4 regions of the Terrabacter lapilli genome follow, and region 1 is predicted to be linked to each of the others. Evidence: predicted binding sites of a transcription regulator. Region 1 holds the regulator's gene; each other region holds the start of a gene.
The links. Region 1 encodes LexA, which represses DNA repair genes until DNA is damaged. Its sites were predicted from a motif close to TCGAACANNTGTTCGA; they were not measured.
Positions count from the first base shown of each region.

Region 2: ABD241_RS04235 (alpha-ketoglutarate-dependent dioxygenase AlkB) is a predicted target of LexA. The motif match lies at 2,920-2,935, and genes of this name have one in related genera.
Region 3: ABD241_RS05725 (DUF6504 family protein) is a predicted target of LexA. The motif match lies at 2,264-2,279, and genes of this name have one in related genera.
Region 4: ruvC (crossover junction endodeoxyribonuclease RuvC) is a predicted target of LexA. The motif match lies at 2,722-2,737, and genes of this name have one in related genera.

Region 1 covers NZ_BAAAPU010000009.1:172,100-177,136, forward strand. Annotated here, with positions in the region: gene nrdR (transcriptional regulator NrdR) at 1-306, opposite strand, end outside; gene ABD241_RS15690 (sensor histidine kinase) at 806-2,089, shown strand; gene ABD241_RS15695 (LysM peptidoglycan-binding domain-containing protein) at 2,260-2,754, opposite strand; gene lexA (transcriptional repressor LexA) at 2,984-3,739, shown strand; gene ABD241_RS15705 (hypothetical protein) at 3,769-4,668, shown strand; gene ABD241_RS15710 (Sir2 family NAD-dependent protein deacetylase) at 4,681-5,037, opposite strand, start outside.
Region 2 covers NZ_BAAAPU010000003.1:618,532-623,568, forward strand. Annotated here, with positions in the region: gene ABD241_RS04225 (glycosyltransferase family protein) at 1-1,491, shown strand, start outside; gene ABD241_RS04230 (maleylpyruvate isomerase family mycothiol-dependent enzyme) at 1,419-2,234, opposite strand; gene ABD241_RS04235 (alpha-ketoglutarate-dependent dioxygenase AlkB) at 2,248-2,898, opposite strand; gene recO (DNA repair protein RecO) at 3,019-3,747, shown strand; gene ABD241_RS04245 (isoprenyl transferase) at 3,811-4,587, shown strand; gene ABD241_RS04250 (hypothetical protein) at 4,610-4,945, opposite strand.
Region 3 covers NZ_BAAAPU010000003.1:928,762-933,798, reverse strand. Annotated here, with positions in the region: gene ABD241_RS05735 (DNA polymerase III subunit alpha) at 1-1,081, opposite strand, end outside; gene ABD241_RS05730 (SAV_6107 family HEPN domain-containing protein) at 1,174-1,650, opposite strand; gene ABD241_RS05725 (DUF6504 family protein) at 1,699-2,094, opposite strand; gene ABD241_RS05720 (DUF4126 domain-containing protein) at 2,698-3,399, shown strand; gene metF (methylenetetrahydrofolate reductase [NAD(P)H]) at 3,524-4,432, opposite strand; gene ABD241_RS05710 (polyprenyl synthetase family protein) at 4,540-5,037, shown strand, end outside.
Region 4 covers NZ_BAAAPU010000004.1:95,112-100,148, forward strand. Annotated here, with positions in the region: gene kynU (kynureninase) at 1-998, opposite strand, end outside; gene pdxT (pyridoxal 5'-phosphate synthase glutaminase subunit PdxT) at 1,148-1,864, shown strand; gene ABD241_RS06615 (YebC/PmpR family DNA-binding transcriptional regulator) at 1,861-2,619, shown strand; gene ruvC (crossover junction endodeoxyribonuclease RuvC) at 2,800-3,468, shown strand; gene ruvA (Holliday junction branch migration protein RuvA) at 3,465-4,067, shown strand; gene ruvB (Holliday junction branch migration DNA helicase RuvB) at 4,064-5,037, shown strand, end outside.

The DNA.
Region 1 (5,037 bases):
CGCCTCGATCTCGGCGTTTCCCTGCGACCGGATCGCCTCCTCGACCTTCTGGGCGAGGAGGGCCAGGTCGTCCTCACTGACGGGCCGTCCCTGGCATGCCTTGCGCACGCCCGAGAGCACCTTGGCCCGGCTGAACGGCTCGGAGGCTCCCGACCGCTTGATCACGTTGAGGCTCGAGGTCTCCAGCGTGGTGAAGCGGCGGTTGCACTGGGGGCACTGGCGACGGCGGCGGATGCACGCGCCGTCGTCCGTGGTGCGCGAGTCGATGACCCGCGAGTCGGTGTGGCGACAGAACGGACAGTGCACGTCTGGCCACCTCCCTCTCCCAGCTCGGACGTCCATGGAACGTCCACCCCATCCGGTATGCCGTCCCGCTCGCTTCCCGAGGCAGCGCCGGTGTTCGTGGAACCGGCGGCGCCCTGGGGAAGGCCTGGGGACGACGTTGGGGATGACCTGTGTGTAAACCCCGTCACGTTGGGGACTACATGTGGACGTCTTACATCTGTGTAACTACTAGATGTTGGGGTAACTGTAGGCGTCGTGTGACCCAGACCGCAAGCAGATCGCACATCTCCGCGCGTGTTGCGCCGCTGACCTGCACAAACGCCGCGCACGACGCATTCGGGGCGGCGTGTCGGCGGGGAGCGACCCCTACATCTGGGGGTGTCGCCGGCACCGGCGCCCTCCATGTGCGCGCTCCGCGGGCTCCCGGCGCCGTGGCCCAGCATCCCGGGCCCCCGCGCCGGCGGACCGCTGCGGGCACCGGTTCTTGCTCCGACGGCTCTCATGACAGAGGCTTCCGTTCGTGACGATCCGGACATCCACCGCACCCGCCGACCGCGCGCAGCGGCGTGAGGCCGCGTTGCGCGAGTACGACGTGCTCGGGCAGGCGCCCCAGCGTGAGCTCCAGGCGCTCGTCGACATCGCCGCCCAGGTGTGCGAGGCGCCGCGCGCGGCCATCAACCTCATCACCACGACGCACCAGCACCAGGTCGCCACGACTGGCTTCGACCCCTCGATCTGCACCCGTGAGGACTCGATGTGCGCCGCCGTGCTCGAGCACACCGACCGGGTCCTCGTGCCCGACGCGAGCCTCGACGAGCGGTTCCGACGCAACCCGTTCGTGACGGGCGTCCTCGGCAACGTCCGGTTCTACGCGTCGGCACCGCTCGCGACTCCCGACGGCGTCATCATCGGCAGGCTCTGCGTCTTCGACTCGCACCCTCGGCAGCTGGATGCCATGCAGGAGCAGTCGCTCACCACGATCGCCGAGCGTGTCGTCGACGTGCTCGAGCTGCGGCTGCGCACCCGCCGCCTCGAGAGCTCGCTCGAGGCCCTGACCCGCACCCAGCAGGAGCTGCACCGCTCCAACGAGGCCCTCTCCGTCTTCGCAGGGCAGGTGAGCCACGACCTGCGCACGCCCCTGACGGCGATCATGGCGAGCACCGAGCTGCTCGGCCAGGAGGATGCGGTCCAGGGCGACGAGTGGGTGGGGCGGCTGGTGTCGACGGCCCACCGCGCCGCCACGCGCATGGCCGGGATGATCGAACGTTTCCTGTCGTACGCGCGGGTCGGCGCCGAGCTGCAGCGGAGCGCCACGGACCTGGACGAGGTGCTGGCCTCGGCGCTCGAGGACCTCGCGGCGACCCTCGAGGAGTGTGGGGCGAGCGTGACGGCGGAGCGACTGCCCACCCTGGCCGTCGACCGCCAGCAGCTCTACTCGGTCCTGCTCAACCTCGTGTCGAACGCCGTGAAGTACGCACGCCCGGGCACGGCCCCCGTCGTGACCGTCGCCGCCGAGCAGATCGACGGAGGCTGGCGGGTCGAGGTCCGCGACAACGGCATCGGGATCGCGGAGCCCGATCGGGAGAAGGTCTTCGGCCTCTTCAACCGGGTCGAGACCTCGGTCCAGGGCAGCGGTATCGGTCTGGCGACGGTCCGGCGGATCATCGAGGCGCACGGCGGCACGATCGGCATCAGCGCCGTGGACGGCCCGGGCACCAACGTGTGGTTCGAGCTGCCCGACGACCTCCCCGGCGACCTCCCTGGCGACACGGGGCAGGAGCCTGAGGGCGACAGCGCGGCTTGAAGCCGAGCTGCACGTCCCCGAACGTCCTTCCCCCCACAACCCGGAACGCCGCGTCCCCGAAATGGGGACACGGCGTCCGGGGGCGGTCAGGGCGGGGTCGAAGCGCCGCAACCGCCAGCCGCAGAGGTGGAGCCAACGCGGCCGATCTGGGGTGACAGGCGGTCTGCCGGTCAGTGGGCGGGGATGACGAGCTGCTGGCCGGCGTGGATCTGCGACGTGCTCAGGCTGTTGGCCACCTGCAGCTCGACGACACCGTCGGCGACGGAGACGTCGGGCAGCTCGCGGGCCGCGATGCCGGACAGGGTCTGTCCCGGGTGCACCGTCACGGTGCGGGCGTCACCGCTCGCCGAGGCGAGCTGGCCGGCGAGGCCGACCCCGAGCAGGGCGAGTACGCCGGCGACGAGCAGCGTTCGCACCAGCCGGCCGAAGCGCGTGAGGCGGACCGCCGGCGCTGCGGCCCGGGCGACGGCCACCGCTTCACGGCCCGTGGGGACGAGTACCAGGCGCGGCCGGCCCGTCGTGAGCTGCCCGGCGCCGCCTGCGCCCCACACGACCTCGCGTGCGGCGTCCGGCCGAGGCGCACCCGCACCGCCACGTGCAGTGGCCCGCTCGGCGAAACGCTCGGTGTCTCGCTGACGAACGGCCTCGAGGACGATGGCGCTCATGGTGACCTCCCCTTGCTCCTGATCCGGCGAACATGTGTTCGATAGAACGTCTGTACGAGTTCTAGCACGACTGTGCCGTGAAGTCGAGACACGCCTCGAACACATGTTTGGCAACTGTGTTCGAAACTCGTAGTCTTTCCTCACACCAGACACCTCAGCAGCCACCACTGACACTGGCCTCACACACCAGGCGTCACACGCGGTCTGACGAGCCGACGAAGGGAACACCATGGGCGTGACCGAGCTTCCCGACCGCGAGACCGGAGACGGCCTGACCGTCCGACAGCGGCGCGTGCTCGAGGTCATCCGCAACTCCGTCGACCGCCGCGGCTACCCCCCGAGCATGCGCGAGATCGGCGACGCCGTCGGTCTCGCCAGCCCGTCGAGCGTGTCCCACCAGCTCAACGCCCTCGTTGCCAAGGGCTACCTCCGCCGCGACCCCAACCGCCCGCGGGCCCTCGAGGTCGTCTCCCCCGACGCCAAGGCCGAGGAGCTCGGCTACCGCGGGGGGTCGCGAGGAGGCTCCGGCTCAGGCGGCGGTTCGGTCGAGCCGGTGCGCCCCGGCGGAGACCAGTACGACACGGAGACCGACTCGGGCGACGCCCGGCCGCAGGCCTCCTACGTCCCGGTGCTCGGTCAGATCGCCGCCGGTGTGCCGATCACCGCCGAGCAGGTCGTCGAGGACGTCTTCCCCCTGCCCCGGCAGCTCGTCGGCGAGGGCGAGCTCTTCCTGCTCAAGGTCACCGGCGACTCCATGGTCGAGGCGGCCATCTGCGACGGCGACTGGGTCGTGGTGCGCCAGCAGCAGCACGCCGACAACGGCGACATCGTCGCCGCCATGCTCGACAACGAGGCGACCGTCAAGACCTTCAAGCGCAAGGACGGCCATGTGTGGCTGATGCCGCACAACCCCGACTTCTCCCCCATCGACGGCGACCACGCCACGATCCTCGGCAAGGTCACCGCGGTCCTGCGACGCATCTGAGCAACGGTCAGCCGAGCCGGCCCTTTCCGATGGCCCAGGAGCGCACCCGCGACGTCGTCCTCACCTACCGCTACCTGCGGGGGGCGATGATCGCCCTGCTGCTCATGCTCCTGCTCTCCGTCGTCTACCAGTGGTGGTGGGAGACCGGCCACTCGTGCTGGCTCGGGTCCATCAGCGCGTACTACTACACACCGGCCCGCGGTGTCTTCGTCGGCGCCCTCTGCGCCCTGGGCGGCGGCCTCATCGCCTACCAGGGGCACTCGGCGGAGGAGGACGTGCTCCTCGACTTCTCGGGACTGATGGCCTTCGTCGTCGCCCTGGTCCCCACCGAGCCCGACGGGCGCTGCGGGCCCAACGCATACACCCAGACGGCACCGGAGATCGCCGCGGCCGTGCGCAACAACATCTGGTCGCTGCTCGTCGTCACGGTGCTCGCCGCCGCCGTCGCCGCCTGGCTCGGGCGCCCCGGTCGACGCGACCCGCGCCGGCCGCGCTCGACACGCTCCGTCGTGGTGAGCATCGCGTGCGGGGCCGTCGTGCTCGGCGAGCTGGTCCTCTTCCTCGTCCTGCGCGACCGCTTCATCGCCCTGAGCCACGGGATCGCCGCCGTCACCATGGTGGCCGGCGTCATCGCCGTCATGGTGCTGAGCGCCTCCCGCGCCGAGGAGCGACACCAAGGCGCGGCGGACGGTCGGGGCTCGGTCTACAAGCGGGTCTACATGGCACTCGCGGCCGCTCTCGCCGTGGCGCTGGGCGTCGCGGTCGTCACCGCGCTCGCTGTGGCCGGCTTCGACCACCTGGTGCTGATCGCGGAGGTCATCATCATCGTGCTCTTCGGCACCTACTGGGGCGTGCAGACCAAGGAGCTGTGGGACCTGCGCGACGCCCCGGGGCCCGAGGCACGCGCCGTCGGCCCGACCGCCCAGTGACCCAACGCCCCTTCAGTGACCCAGTGCCCCGCGGAGCTTGCCCAGGGTGGGCCCGAGCGGTGCATGCAGTCGCAGCGTCGCCTCGCTGTCACCGCGGGTGGCCGACCGGGTCACGATGGCGACCGGCACGTCGCGCTGGTGCGCGCGTCGCACGAAGCGGTAGCCGCTCATGACCGACAGTGAGGAGCCGAGCACGAGCACCGCGCCGGCAGCCTCCACGAGTGAGAAGCACCGCTCGACCAGGGTCTTGGGCACCGACTCGCCGAAGAAGACGACGTCCGGCTTGACGGTGTCGCGCCCGCACACGAGGCAGCGGGGTGCGTGGAACGACTCGACGAGGGCGTCGGCGAGGACGATGTCGCCGTCGGG
Region 2 (5,037 bases), on a different contig from region 1:
ACCCTCCTGGTGCTCGCCGTGGTCGCGCGCCTGCCGGCCTGGACGAAGAACCGCCGGCTGCCCCTGGTCGTGTCCGTCGCAGGGGGCGCCGTGGCGACGTTCGTCGGGCTGATGATGCGCTACCACTACGGCTGGGACGCACGCGTCGTCCTCGACATGGCCCGAACCCTGCAGGCGGGTCGACCACTGAGCGCCGCCGACTACGACTACCTGTCGCTGTATCCCAACAACCTGCCGCTCCTGGCCATCGACCGCGCCGGGGTCGCTGTGGCGCACGGTCTCTCGCTGGCGCCGGATGCCGTCCTCATCCCCCTCAACGGGTCCTGCGTCGCCGTGACGCTGTATGCGGTCCACGACCTGGTCGTGCGCGTCGCGGGCCGCGGGCCGTCCCTCGTGGCGCAGCTCGTCACGCTGCTCCTGGTCGGCGCGAGCCCCTGGCTCGCGGTGCCCTACACCGACTTCTACTCGATGCCGTTCGTCGTGGGGGCGGTGGCCCTCGCGGCCAGGGCCCTGTCGCCGGGACCGTTGCCGCGGCGGGTGGGGCTGTGGGTGCTGGCGGTCGTCGCGATGTCGGTCGGCTACGCGATCAAGACGACGCCCGTGGTCATCGCCATCGCGGCCGTGCTGACGGCCGTCGTCGCCATCTTCGACCATGACCTCGCCCCCCGCCGGCGAGCCGGTGTGATCGCCGCCTGCGCGGCCTCCAGCGTCGCGTTCGTCGCTCTGGGTCTGGGACTGTCGACCGGGGCGACCGCTGCGAGCGGCGTCGACGCCGCTCGCATGGACGCGTCGGCGTCACCGCCGCTGATCTGGTGGATCGCGTTGGGCGCGGCCGAGGGACGCACCGCCCAGGGGGAGCCGACCTACGGGGCCTACTCGCAGCCGATGGTGGACGCCCTCGAAGGCCGCACGCCATCCGAGGTGTCGCAGTACTCGGCTGACTTCCTGGCGCAGCGCCGGAGCGAGCGTGGGCTCGGCGGAACGCTCGCGTTCTACGGCGACAAGGCCGCGTGGAACTGGGGCGACGGCATGTTCGGTGCGTGGTGGGAGGGTCTCGACGCGGCGCCGGGTGCGCTGGCGCCGGCCACCGGTCCGACCGGGGCGGTGCACGAGCTCAACGGCTTCCACGGCTGGGCCTACCCGGTGCGGGCCGACCTGACCCAGGCCCTGTGGCTGGCGGTGCTGCTGGTCGCCGGGGGCGGGTTGCTCCGTGCTCCCTACCGCCGCGGCACCGTCCTGCTCGCCGTCTCGGTGCTCGGCATCGCGTCGTTCACCGTGCTGCTTCAAGGCCGGTCGCGCTACCTGTTCGCGTTCGTGCCAGTCGTCGTGGCACTGGCCGCCGTGGCGCACGGGTGGCTGCCACGGCTGCGTCCGTCGACCCGATCGCGTGCGCGCGGGGTCGACCGGACGGACGCGGCTCAGTCGATCGAGTCGGTGAGCACCGCGTCGACGGCGGCGAGCGCCGCAGGGTCGCCGTCGCGGGTGATCTGACCCTCGGCCGGGCGGTTCCACAGCCAGCAGTCGAGGTCGGCCGCCGAGCCGCAGATCTCGGCCACGGCCGCGCCGTCCGGTCCGTCGCTCACGAGGAAGCGCTGCACGTCCACGGCCCTGCCGTCCCAGGTCCCGGTGACGCGGACCGGCGTGACCGTCCACGAGTGCATCGCATCGACGGTGACGACGGTGACCGGCGCCGTGGTCGCGGCGTGGGTGAGGCCCGGTTCGGCCTCGTAGCCGCGCATGATGCGGAGCACCTCGTCGACACCGTCTGCCGCCAGTCGGCAGTCGATCGGCGTGCGGTCCCCGACGGTGAGCTCGGCGTCGAGCCGGTGGACCAGGGCCTCGTGGGCCTGCCGGCGGCGGATGTAGCCGGCCGTCTTGTCGTCGGCCCACATCCACAGCGGGGTCTCGGGTGCCAGCCCGTCCAACGTCCGGTGCAGCCGCTCGCTCGCGCGGTCGAAGAAGTCGAGGAGGCCGACGCGGTCGTCGGGTCGTTGGGTGCGGGACGCGTTCAGGGCGTCCAGCTCGGCAGGGTCGGTGAGCCCGCGCTCGGCGATCTCGCCCCAGAACCACTGCACCTCGCCGAGGTGCCACAGCAGGTCGTCGGCGTCCCAGTCGGGGCAGGTGGGCACGCGCCGGCCGCTCGGGGCCGCGGCGAGCACCTCGCGGAAGCGGGCGGAGTCCGCCGCCAGGTGGTCGAGGAAGGGCAGGGGGCCACCTGGGCGGCTTGACGGCATACGGAGGGCTCCTTCAGCGGACACCGGCGACACGGAACTGGACGGAGATGCGCGGACCCATCGGCTCGGAGGTCTTGGGAACCGCGTGGTCCCACGTGCGTTGGCACGAGCCGCCCATCACGACGAGGTCACCATGTCCGAGCGGGTAGCGCAAGCTCTTGTGGGTGGTGCCGGGGATGGCGCCGCCGTCGCGCGGGCGGAGGGTGAGGGTGCGCGCCGAACCGAGCGAGAGGATCGCCACCATCGTGTCGGTGTCGCGGGAACGCCCGATGCGGTCGCCGTGCCAGGCCACGCTGTCGCGTCCGTCGCGGTAGAGGCACAGCCCCGCCGTCACGAACGGCTCGCCGAGCTCGGGAGCGTAGTGACGGCTCAGGGCCTCGCGCGCCTCGACGAGGATCGGGTGGGGGAGCGTCTCCCCGGCGGCGTAGAACTTCGTGAGGCGGGGGACGTCGACGACCGAGTCGTACATCTGGCGGCGCTCGGCGTGCCAGGGCACCTCGTGCAGCAGCGCAGTGAACAGCTCGTCGCCGGAAGCCAGCCAGCCGGGTCGCACGTCGACCCACGCGCCCCGGGTCAGGCGGTGCCGGGTCAGGCCGGTGCCGACGTCACGCAGGGTCATGGCGTCGGTCAGGTCGAGCAGCGAACCCTGGAGAGAGAGGTCCATGCCGCCACCATACCCCAACGGTCGAACGCCTGTTCGACTGGCGCGTCCGAATGTCGTCGTCTGCCGCCGGCACGGCGCGTGCGGTGCCACGCTGCTCGCGCCACGGTGGAGAATGGACCCATGCCCCTCTACCGTGACGAGGCGATCGTCCTGCGCACCCACAAGCTGGGCGAGGCCGACCGCATCATCACGATGCTGACACGGACCCGGGGCCGGGTCCGCGCGGTCGCCAAGGGGGTGCGGCGCACGAAGTCGCGCTTCGGCTCGCGGCTGGAGCCGGGCATGGTCATCGACGTCCAGTGCTACGAGGGGCGCAACCTCGACACCGTGACCCAGGTCGAGACGCTCGCCCCCTACGGGGACGCGATCGCCCGGGACTACACCGCCTACACGTGTGCGACCTCCATGCTCGAGACCGCGCTGCAGCTCACCGAGGAGCACGAGCCGCAGACCCAGCAGTACCTCCTCCTGGCCGGTGCGCTGCGGTCGCTCGCGGAGCGGGCCCACGACCCCGGACTCGTCCTCGACGCGTACCTGCTGCGATCCCTCGCGGTGGCCGGGTGGGCGCCGAGCTTCGTCGACTGCGCGAGGTGCGGTGCGCCCGGCCCCCACCGCGCGTTCAACGTGCAGGCCGGCGGCGCCGTCTGTTCCGTATGCCGTCCGCCCGGCTCGAGTGCCCCCGCTCCCGAGACCTTCATCCTGCTCGCGTCGCTGCTGACCGGCGACTGGGACGTCGCCGACGCGAGTGACGACCGCTCCCGCAGGCAGGGCAACGGTCTCGTCTCCGCGTTCCTGCAGTGGCACATCGAACGAGGGCTACGCTCGCTGCGTCTCGTCGAGCGCGCCTGACCGCCGCGAGCCGTGAGTCGCCCTCAGTGGCAACCGAACCCGACCCCGACCGACCGGAGAGCCGTGTACGCCAAGCCCTTCCCGCACCCGTCCGGCGCGACGGCGCCCGAGTTCGCGGCTGACCTGCTGCCCAGGCACGTCGCGATCGTCATGGACGGCAACGGCCGCTGGGCCAACGCGCGCGGCCTGCCGCGGACGAAGGGGCACGAGGCGGGCGAGGCCTCGCTCCTCGACGTCGTGGCGGGCGCCATCGAGGTGGGCGTGACGCACCTGTCGGCCTACGCCTTCTCGACGGAGAACTGGCGCCGATCTCCCGACGAGGTGCGCTTCCTCATGGGCTTCAACCGTGACGTCATCCGTCGCCGTCGGGACCAGCTGCACGAGTGGGGCGTTCGGATGCGATGGGTCGGTCGTGCGCCCCGCCTCTGGCGTTCGGTCATCAAGGAGCTGGAGGTCGCGCAGGAGCTGACCCAGCACAACACCGGGCTCACGCTCTACTTCTGCGTCAACTACGGCGGCCGCGCCGAGATCGCCGACGCGGTGCAGCGGATCGCCCACGACGTGAAGGACGGCCGACTGAGACCGGGTTCGGTCGACGAGAGGACGATCAAGCGCTACCTCGACGAGCCGACGATGCCCGACGTCGACCTGTTCGTGCGCAGCTCGGGGGAGCAGCGCACGAGCAACTTCCTGCTGTGGCAGTCGGCGTACGCCGAGATGGTGTTCCAGAACCGGCTGTGGCCCGACTACGACCGCCGCGACCTGTGGGCGGCCATCGAGGAGTACGTCGCGCGCGACCGTCGCTACGGCGGCGCGGTCGACGCTCCGACCAAGGCCTGACGCGAAACCGATCGGTGCCGCGTCAGTCGTCGACGACGGTCACCTCGTACCGGCTTGCCGTGGGCGGGAACCCGGTTTCGAACTTCGCGTTGACGACGGCGAGGCGGTCACCGAAGCGCGCGACCGTGGTGGGCACCTCGAACTTCCGGCTCGTGATCGTCTCGAGGAGACGACCGGAGGACAGACCTTCCGAGAGCCGCCACTCCGACACCTTGTTGGAGAAGTTCTGCACCGCGTAGACCGTGCGTCCCTGGAGCAGGATGCCATCGACGTTCGGCACGCTGACGCCGGTGATGGTCCGGCTGTCACCGGTCACCGGGTCCACGGTGTTGAGCACGGCGGAGTTGGTGTGCGCCACGACGAGCGTGCGCCCGTCGGCGCTCGCCTGGATGCCGTTGTTGTTGAAGCCGGACTTGATGACGGCCGCAGGTCCGTGCAGCCGTAGGGTCC
Region 3 (5,037 bases), on a different contig from region 1:
CCTGGACGCACTCGGCGGCAAGGGCCGTGGTGCGCGCCAGCAGCTCTCGGGCCTGCTCCCGGGCCAGCGACCCGCCACCGACGAGACCCGGCCCGGACACCTGCACGACGTCGAGGGCCAGTGCGTGCATCAGCGGCGTCGGCGAGAGGTGCCCGGCGGTGGTGACCCGGTCGAGGTGCCGGGCGTCGAGGGCGACGAGCCGCCGCGCCGCGTCGAGGACGTCGACGATGGCGGCGTCCTGAGGGTCGGTGTGGCGCACCGCGGCCGTGATGACGCTCGGCACGCCGACCTCTCGCGCGAGCGCGAGCATGCGCGCGGCCTGACCGAGGCTGCCGGGCTGGTGCTCCGGACCGCCGTGGCACACCACCTCGACCACGACGGCACCGCGCGGGAGCAGCGCGACCCATCGCTCGAGGGCTGCACGGGCGCGGTCGCGCCGCTTGGCGAGCACCGCACGGCCCACGTCGGAGTCGGGCCCGAGCAGCACGACGAGGCGCGAGGGACCGCCGTCGGTCACCGAGGGCGTATGCCGTCCCGGCCCTCCCCGCGCTGCGCTCCGTCCGCCCGCCGCGCCTGTCCGGGCGAGCGAGGTGGCCTCTGGCGAGCCGGGCTCGGGTCGGGCGCTCGCGTGCTCGGCGACGAGGCGGGCGGTGGTGACGGGATTGCCGCGCTCGCCGCGCAGGTGGGTCGCGGTCACGAGCCGGCAGAGCGCCGCCCATCCCTCGCCGGGTGCGAGGCCGCTGCCGCTGCCCCGGGCCAGCACCGTGACGCGAGGCAACCGCGGGTCGACGAGCGCCCCCCCGCGCACCGGCGTGCGCACCGGACGGGCGCGCTCGGGCTCTTCGGGCCCGAGGGCGAGGTCGACGCCGAGGATCGGGGCGACGTCGTGCTCCATGCACGAGCGTACGAACTTGACTGCGCCGTAGAGCCCGTCGCGGTCGGTCAGGGCGAGGGCCGGCTGACCGAACGCCGCGGCCCGCTCCACGAGCTCGTGCGGCTTGGCCGTGCCGTAGCGCATGGAGTAGCCCGAGGCGACGTGCAGGTGCACGAAGCTCTCACCGGAGGCACCGCCTGAGTTCATGGCTGCGGCGCCGGCCGTCTTCATGGCTGTGGTGATGGCTGTGGTGATGGCTGCGGTGATGGGTGTGGTGCTGGTGGTGGTCATGCCGGTCGTCACGCTCCGCTCGCCCGGCTCCTCGAGACGGGCGTGATCGACTGCGGCAGCGGCACCGTCAGCGGGATCCCGAGCAGGTCCTGGACGATCTCGAGGAACATCTCGGCCTGGCGCAGCAGGTCGTCGGACTCACGCGCGCCGACGAGCTCACCGCGGTCGATGGCCGACCGGTGGGCCGAGCAGGCCGCGAAGAAGGCGGCCCACTCCCCCAGCTCGGGCGCGACGCCGGGCAGGACCTGCCAGACGCTGCGCGGGCGCGCTCGCGGGGTGGGGATGGTTCGGGCCGCCACGAGTGCCGCGGCTGCACGGAGCGCCCCGAGGTGGGCGTCGCGGTAGCGCTCGGAGGCGTCACTGGTGTGGCAGGCGGACTCGAGCGTCGCGCGGGACCGCGCGAGCAGGTCGAGCACGGCGACCGAGATGGGCGGGCGCGAGACGGGTGCGCGCGAGACTGATGAGCGTGGCTGTGCGGCGGTCACGGTGGTCTCCTCTTCTCAGGACGGTCGGGCTGGGTCAGTCGGGCGCGGTCAGTCGGCGACCCGCACGAGCGACCACCGGTCGCCGCGCGGAGACTCGTCGTGGGCAAGGTCGTAGACCCCGGACGCGAACGACCATCCCGGGCTGGCCTCGACGCGCCAGACGTGCTGCTCGCTCGCTGCCGCGACGAGCGTCTCGCCGGGGCGAACCTGCCCCTCGTCCGCCTCGAGCGCGTCGTGCCACCAGGCGCGCCGCTCCCGCCACTGGGCGAGCACTCGACGCACGACGTAGAGCCGGCCACGCCAGATGAACGCCTCCGGCGGTGGTCCGGCGAGCCCGCCCTCGAAGGCCTCGGCCACACCAGCGCCGGGCGGCCCGACTCGACCGGCTGAGCCGAGCTGACCGGCCGGACCAACCGAACCGGCCGAACCGACGTGCTGGGTCACCCCGCACTGCTGACGCTCCCGCAGCCTCACCTGCACGGAGTCACTGAACCTACGCACCACGACACGTCTCCCTCGGACACGTCGAGGCCGACATCACGACCCAGGCCACCCGCGCCCCACACGGGCGGCCCGACACCAACCGACGACTGAACTGACAACCTGACTGTCTTCGAACATTTGTTCGATACTCAAAGCGTAACCCCTGCCGCCGACAGGCTGTCAAGAAGCCCCGAACTGCCCCGGACCTCAACCGACTCGCCCGCCTGAGACGAACTGAGTAGTGGTGCTCAGGTGTCCCGTCGGCGAGCGCCGGCAGAGTGGGCCTCGCGGGTTCGGTCCGCGAACGGAGGGGTGCAGGGGTCCCATCCGCTCGCGGATCGGGCCCGTACCGCTGCCCGTAGGAGGACCGCTCGAGAACGTCCCCCGGGCCGAGGGGCCGCAGGAGGAACGCTGCCAGCCCCGCCGACACCGGCTCCCAGCGCGCCCCGTTGCGCCGACCGGGGTAATGAGACAGCGTCAGGACATCCGAAACCCCTGCCCGGCCGTCGTCCGGGCACCATGCGCACCGGCGCACCAGCGGCGGAGCCGACCGAAGGAGCGCTCGTGGGCGCCGAGCTCATCCCCCTGGCCTTCACCTCCGGGTGGGGCAGCGGAATCAACGCGTACGCGGTCGTGCTCGTCCTCGGCCTCGCCGACCGGATCTTCGGCATCAGCCAGATCCCCGACGCCCTGGCCCGGACCGACGTGCTGGTCGGCGCCGCCCTCCTCTTCGTCGTCGAGATGGTCGCCGACAAGATCCCCTACGTCGACTCGGTCTGGGACTCCGTCCACACGGTCGTGCGGCCGGCCGTCGGGGCGACCATCGGCTACCTCATCGGCCACGAGACGGCCGGTCTCGACGCCGCCGTCGGTGCAGCCACCGGCGGTGTCACGGCGCTCGTCTCGCACGGCATCAAGGCCGGCCTGCGCGCCGCCGTCAACACCTCCCCCGAGCCGGCCAGCAACGTCGTCGTCAGCACCGCCGAGGACGTCACCGTCACGGGGGTCACCGCCCTTGCGATCGCCCATCCGTGGTGGGCGGCCTCCATCGCCCTGGTCCTGCTCGCGGCGGGTGCCTTCCTCGTCTACAAGGTCGCCGGCCGCATCCGTCGTCTCAAGCGGCGCTACGACGTCTGGGGTGAGCGCGTCGGCATCGCGAGTCCCGGCCGCCGCAGGTCTCCCGACCCCTCGGCACCTCTACCCCCACGACGCCGAAGGGTGGGAGCCGACGAGGTGCCCGACACCCCCTTCGACCAGGAGGCGTGAGGCCGGCCCGACCTCCACAGGTCTCCCCTGCTCTCAGCTCTCACCGGGCCTGCCGCGCAGCGGCTGAGCCGAAAGTGCCGGCCAGGCCGCCGGGTCGGAGGTTGCCGGGTCAGAGGCTGCCGGGTCAGAGGTTGCCGTAGACCTCGAGCGTGGCCGAGGAGCGGTTCATGGTGATGAAGTGGATGCCCGGCGCCCCCTCGTCGAGCAGCCGGCGCGACGACTCGGTGGCGATCGCCAGGCCCTCGGCGCGCACCGCGGCCTGGTCGTCGCCGTGGCGGTCGAGCCGCTCGGTGACGGCGGTCGGCATGGGCTGGCCCGCGAGCTGCGCCATGCGTATCACCTGGCGTGCGTTGGTGATCGGCATGATCGCCGGCACGACCGGCAGCCGCGAGCCGCGGCGCGCGAGCTCGTCGCGCAGGCGCAGGTAGTTGTCGACGTCGAAGACCATCTGGGTGATGGCGAACTCAGCGCCCGCCCGCTCCTTGCGGATCAGCGTCTCGGCGTCCTCGCCGACGCCGCGGGACTCGGGGTGCCCGTCGGGGAACGCCGCCACCCCGACGGTGAAGTCGCCGAGGCTGCGCACGAGGGCGACGAGCTCGTCGGCATGGTCCAGGCCTTCGGGGTGCGCGACCCACGGCTCGCCCAGCCCGCCCTGGGGGTCGCCGCGCAGGGCCAGGATGTTGCGGACTCCCGCGGCGGCATACGACCCGACGATGCCGCGCAGCTCGGTGACGGAGTGCCCGACGCACGTCAGGTGCGCCATCGGCGTGAGCGAGGTCTCCTCGAGTACGCGCTGCGTCAGGCGCACGGTGCGGTCGCGGGTGCCGCCCCCGGCGCCGTAGGTGATCGAGACAAAGCTCGGCGACAGCTTCTCCAGGCTGCGGATCGCGTTCCACAGCTGGGTCGCGGCGGCGTCGTCCTTCGGTGGGAAGAACTCGAAGCTGAAGGTGGGGGTGTCGGCCTCGATCATCGCGGGGATGGAGCGCGTGAACCGTTCCGCCCGCGCCATCGAGGATGCCGTGCCGTATGCCATGGGCAACACCCTAGGCGGACCACCGTCCACGGTGTGCGGGCTGCTCACGGGCCACACCTCGCGCCGCGTAGGCTGACCACGATTCCCGCGACTCGATGGAGGACCCCGTGCAGACCCCCACCGACCTGGACGTGCTGCGCCGTCGGGTGCAGCAGGCGATCGACGGGCAGATCTCCGGGGCCACGCAGTCGCTCGCCGCGATCGGTGAGGAGACCGCTCCCCTCGTCTCGGCCGTGTCCGGGCTCCTGACCGGCGGGAAGGGCCTGCGTGCCGGCTTCCTCTACTGGGGCTACCGCGCCGCCGGCGGCCCGGACTCCGACGAGCTGGTCCGCCTGGCCGCCAGCATGGAGTTCTTCCAGGCGGCCGCGCTGCTCCACGACGACGTGATGGACCGCAGCGACACCAGACGCGGTATGCCGTCCGCGCACCGGGCCGTCGCCTCGCTGCACCAGCAGCGTGGTTGGGCGGGCGACGCCGACCGTTTCGGCGAGGGCACCGCGATCCTCGCCGGCGACCTGTGCCTCACCTGGTGCGACGAGCTGTACGCGACGTGTGGCCTTCCCGGAGAGCAGCTCTCGCGCGGTCGCGGGCTCTTCGACGCCATG
Region 4 (5,037 bases), on a different contig from region 1:
AGCGGCAGGTCGACGCCGAGGGCGTCGAGTGCGTCGATGAAGGCTCCCGTCACCGAGAGCGAGGCGGCGCGCACGTCGGCGGGGGAGAGCCCGTCGTATGCCGTCAGCGCCGCCTCGAGCGCGAGCAACGACAGCAGGGGCGGGGTGCCGACGCGGGCGCGGGTGATGCCGGGCGCCGGCTCGTAGTCCGGCCGCATGGCGAAGGGGTGGGCGTGTCCCTGCCAACCGGTCAACGGCTGGTCGAAGTCGTCCTGGTGGCGTGAGGCGACGTAGAGGAAGGCCGGCGCACCGGGACCGCCGTTGAGGTACTTGTAGCCGCAGCCGACGGCGAGGTCCGCACCGCCCGCGTCGAGGTCCACCTCGACGACACCGGCGGAGTGGCACAGGTCCCAGCACGCCAGGGCGCCGACGTCATGCGCTGCAGCGGTGATGGCGCGCAGGTCCCACAGCTCACCGGTGCGGTAGTCGATGCTCGAGTACGAGACGAGGGCGAGGGCGTCACCGACCTCGGCGACGGCGGTGACCGCGTCGCGCGGGTGGACCCGTCGGACCTCGAGCCCGGCCAGTGACGCGGCAGACTCGGTCATGTAGAGGTCCGTCGGGAACGAGTCGGGATCGGTCAGCACCACGGTCCGCCCCGGTCGCAGCCGAGCGGCGCCGATGACGGCCTTGAAGAGGTTGACGGAGGTCGAGTCGGTGACGACGACCTGGCCGGGAGCGGCGCCGACCAGTCGGCCGACGCGGTCGCCGACGCGGGTCTGCGCACCCCACCAGTCCGCCTCGTTCCAGGAGCGGATCAGCCGCTCGCCCCACTGCCGGTGCATGACGGCGTCGACGACCGGGGGCACCGCCCTCGGGAGGGCGCCCAGCGAGTTGCCGTCGAGGTAGATGACGCCCTCGGGAAGGGAGAAGAGCTCGCGCGTGCCGCGCAGGGGAGAGGTGTCGTCGGCCTGCTGCGCGCCGGCGATGAGGGCGTCGTGGGTGTGCACCGTCGTCATGGCCGCAACGTATCCGGTGCACCGGCCGCGATGTCAGGTCGGTCGGCCTTCGTGTCTGGTGACCGAGACAGTGACCGAGACAGTGACCGGAGGGCCGCCCTCCGCCACCCGTGGCGAGACCTCACGCGTGCCCGTTCTACCCTGAGGCGGTGAGCACGACGACCAGCACCGCCCGCCCGGCTCCGGCCGGGGCTGCCCCCGAGCAGTCGAAGCCCCGGATCGGCGTCCTGGCGGTGCAGGGGGACGTGCGCGAGCACCTCGCGGCCCTCACCGCGCTCGGCGCCGACGCCGTCACGGTGCGCCGGCCGGCGGAGGTGGAGGCGATCGACGCCCTGGTGATCCCCGGCGGCGAGTCCACGGTGATGGACAAGCTCGTGCGCGCGTTCGAGCTGCGCGAGCCGCTGCTGCGGCGCCTCGCGGACGGGATGCCGGCCTACGGCTCCTGCGCGGGGATGATCATGCTGGCCGACCGCATCGCCGACGGACGCCCCGACCAGCAGACCCTGGGCGGTCTGGACATCACGGTGCGCCGCAACGCGTTCGGCCGCCAGGTCGACTCCTTCGAGCAGGACCTCGACTACGCCTGGAGCACTCCGGGCAACACCGGTACCGTGCACGCCGTCTTCATCCGCGCCCCGTGGGTCGAGGAGGCCGGCCCCGACGTGCAGGTGCTCGCCCGCGTGAGCGAGGGGCAGGCCGCCGGTAGGATCGTCGCGGTCCGGCAGGGCAACCTCATGGCCACGTCCTTCCACCCGGAGGTGGGGGCCGACCGCCGGATCCACGCCGAGTTCGTCTCGATCGTCAGAGAGCACCGACTCCAGCAGTCGGGCGCACGCCAGTCACCGGAACGCGAGGACACTGCATGAGCGGCCACTCCAAATGGGCCACCACGAAGCACCAGAAGGCGGCCAAGGACGCCAAGCGCGGCAAGCTCTTCGCCAAGCTCATCAAGAACATCGAGGTCGCGGCTCGTCAGGGCGGCGCTGACCCCGCCGGCAACCCGACGCTCTACGACGCCATCCAGAAGGCGAAGAAGACGTCCGTCCCCAACGACAACATCGACCGCGCAGTCAAGCGCGCCTCGGGTGCCGAGGCGGGCGCAGCCGACTGGCAGACGATCATGTACGAGGGCTACGCCCCCAACGGTGTCGCCGTGCTCATCGAGTGCCTCACCGACAACCGCAACCGCGCCGCGGCCGAGGTGCGCACCGCCCTGACCCGCAACGGTGGCCAGCTCGCCGACCCGGGCTCCGTGTCCTACGTCTTCAACCGCAAGGGCGTCGTGACCGTCCTCAAGGAGGCCGGCTCCGAGGACGAGATCCTCGAGGTCGTGCTCGAGGCGGGCGCCGAGGAGGTCAACGACAACGGCGACACGTGGGAGATCATCTCCGAGGCCACCGACTTCGTCGCGGTCCGCACGGCCCTCCAGGACGCCGGCATCGACTACGAGTCGGCCGAGGCGTCGTTCGTGCCCAACCTGCAGGTGCCGCTCGACCTCGACGGGGCCAAGAAGATGATCCGCGTCATCGAGGCGCTCGAGGACAGCGACGACGTCCAGAACGTCTACGCCAACGGCGACATCCCCGACGACGTCCTGGCCGAGCTCGACGACGAGGAGTGACCGGGCTGCTGGGCCCGCAGGTCCGGCAGGACCACAGAGCAGGAGGCACGCCGGCGCCCGGCGTGCCTCCCGTCCTTTCGGGGCCCGCCCGTTAGCGTTGTCCCGAACACGTGTTCGGATCGCCCCAGCCCGTCCCGACCGATCGTCACCCGCCGTCCCCAGCACCCGAGGAGGTATGCCGTGCGCGTCCTCGCGGTCGACCCCGGGCTCACCCGGTGCGGCGTCGGCGTCGTCGACGGCGTCCCCGGCCGCAAGCTGTCCCTCGTGGAAGTCGGGGTGATCCGCACGCCGTCCGGCGATCCCACGCCGAAGCGCCTCGTCGCCGTCGAGGACGAGATGCGGCAGTGGTTCGCCCGGCACCGGCCCGAGGCGGTGGCCATCGAGCGCGTCTTCGCCGACACCAACGTCTCGACGGTCATGGGCACCGCCCAGGTGACGGGGATCGTCATGATCATCGCCGAGAGACTCGGCCTGCCCGTCACCCTGCACACCCCGACCGAGGTCAAGGCCGCGGTCAGCGGCAACGGTCGGGCCGACAAGGCGCAGGTGACCACGATGGTGACTCGGCTTCTCGGTCTGGAGACCCCGCCCAAGCCCGCCGATGCCGCCGACGCGCTCGCCCTCGCCATCTGCCACGTGTGGCGCGGCGGCACGCAGAGCAGGCTCGAGGAGGCTCGTCTCGAGGTGCTCGCGCGCACGGGCAGCCGGGGGAGCGGCATACCCCGCCGGGTCCCTCCGGGGGCCGCGCCACCCGTGCAGCGACTGCGGGCGGCGACGACCCAGCCCGCCCGCACCCGACCCGGCACCGACCGACCCCAGCAACCGCACCCTGGAGCCCAGCCCCGATGATCGCCTCGCTCTCCGGAACCGTCCTCAAGGTCGGCCTCGACTCGCTCGTGGTCGGCGTGGGAGGTGTCGGGATGCTCGTCCACACCACGCCCGCCACAGCAGCCTCCGTGCGACTCGGCCAGCCCACCGAGCTCGCCACCACGCTCGTCGTGCGGGAGGACTCGCTGACCCTCTACGGCTTCGCCACCGACGACGAGAAGCACGTCTTCGAGACCGTGCAGACGGTGTCAGGCGTCGGGCCACGCCTGGCACTCGCTGTCCTGGCGGTCCACTCGCCCGACGCGGTGCGGGTGGCCCTCGGCACCGGAGACCTCGCCGCGCTGACCAAGGTGCCCGGCATCGGGAAGAAGGGCGCAGAGCGCATGGTGCTGGAGCTGAAGGACAAGCTCGGCGCCCTGCCCGGCTCGGCCGGGCAGGCTGCACCGGTCCAGCTCGGCACCGGCGAGGCCTGGCGTGAGCAGGTGCGCGAGGCGCTGGTCGGCCTCGGCTGGACGATCCGCCAGGCCGATGACGCGCTCGACAAGGTCGCGCCCCTGGCGGCGGACGGCGCCGGCGTCTCGGCGCTGCTGCGGGCGGCTCTGCAGGAGCTGGGCCGATGAGCGTCGGTTCGTGGGGCAGTGACGCCGAGGCCGAGCGGCAGGTCTGGGACGACGGCTCCTTCGACGCGACCGCCCGGATCGTCGACGCCGGGGGCGACACCGACGAGCGGCAGGTCGAGGCGGCCCTGCGCCCGAAGCGGCTCGACGAGTTCCCCGGACAGAGCCGTGTGCGGGACCAGCTCGGCCTCGTCCTCAAGGCCGCCAAGCGTCGCGGCACGCCTCCCGACCACGTCCTGCTCTCCGGGCCCCCCGGCCTCGGCAAGACCACGCTCGCGATGATCGTCGCCGGCGAGCTCGAGCAGCCGATCCGCATCACCTCCGGACCGGCGATCCAGCACGCGGGAGACCTCGCCTCGGTCCTCTCGTCGCTGGCCGAGGGCGAGGTCCTCTTCCTCGACGAGATCCACCGCATGTCGCGCTCCGCCGAGGAGATGCTCTACCTCGCGATGGAGGACTTCCGCGTCGACGTCATCATCGGCAAGGGCCCGGGCGCGACGGCGATCCCGCTGGAGCTGCCGCCCTTCACGGTCGTCGGCGCCACCACGCGGGCGGGCCTGCTGCCCGCCCCGCTTCGCGACCGCTTCGGCTTCACCGGTCACCTCGACTACTACGCCGCCGCCGACCTCGTCACCATCCTGCAGCGCTCCGCGCGGCTGCTGGGCCTCGAGGCCGACGACGACGGCATCCGCGAGATCGCGCTGCGCTCACGCGGCACGCCCCGCATCGCCAACCGCCTGCTGCGCCGCGTCCGCGACTGGGCCCAGGTCCACGGCGAGGACCGCGTCACGCACGCGGCCGCGCGCCAGGCGCTCGAACTCTTCGACGTCGACGAGCGCGGCCTCGACCGGCTCGACCGCGCCGTCCTCGAGGCCCTGTGCCGCCGCTTCAACGGCGGACCGGTGGGGCTCTCGACCCTCGCCGTCTCCGTGGGGGAGGAGCCCGACACCGTCGAGACCGTCGCCGAGCCATA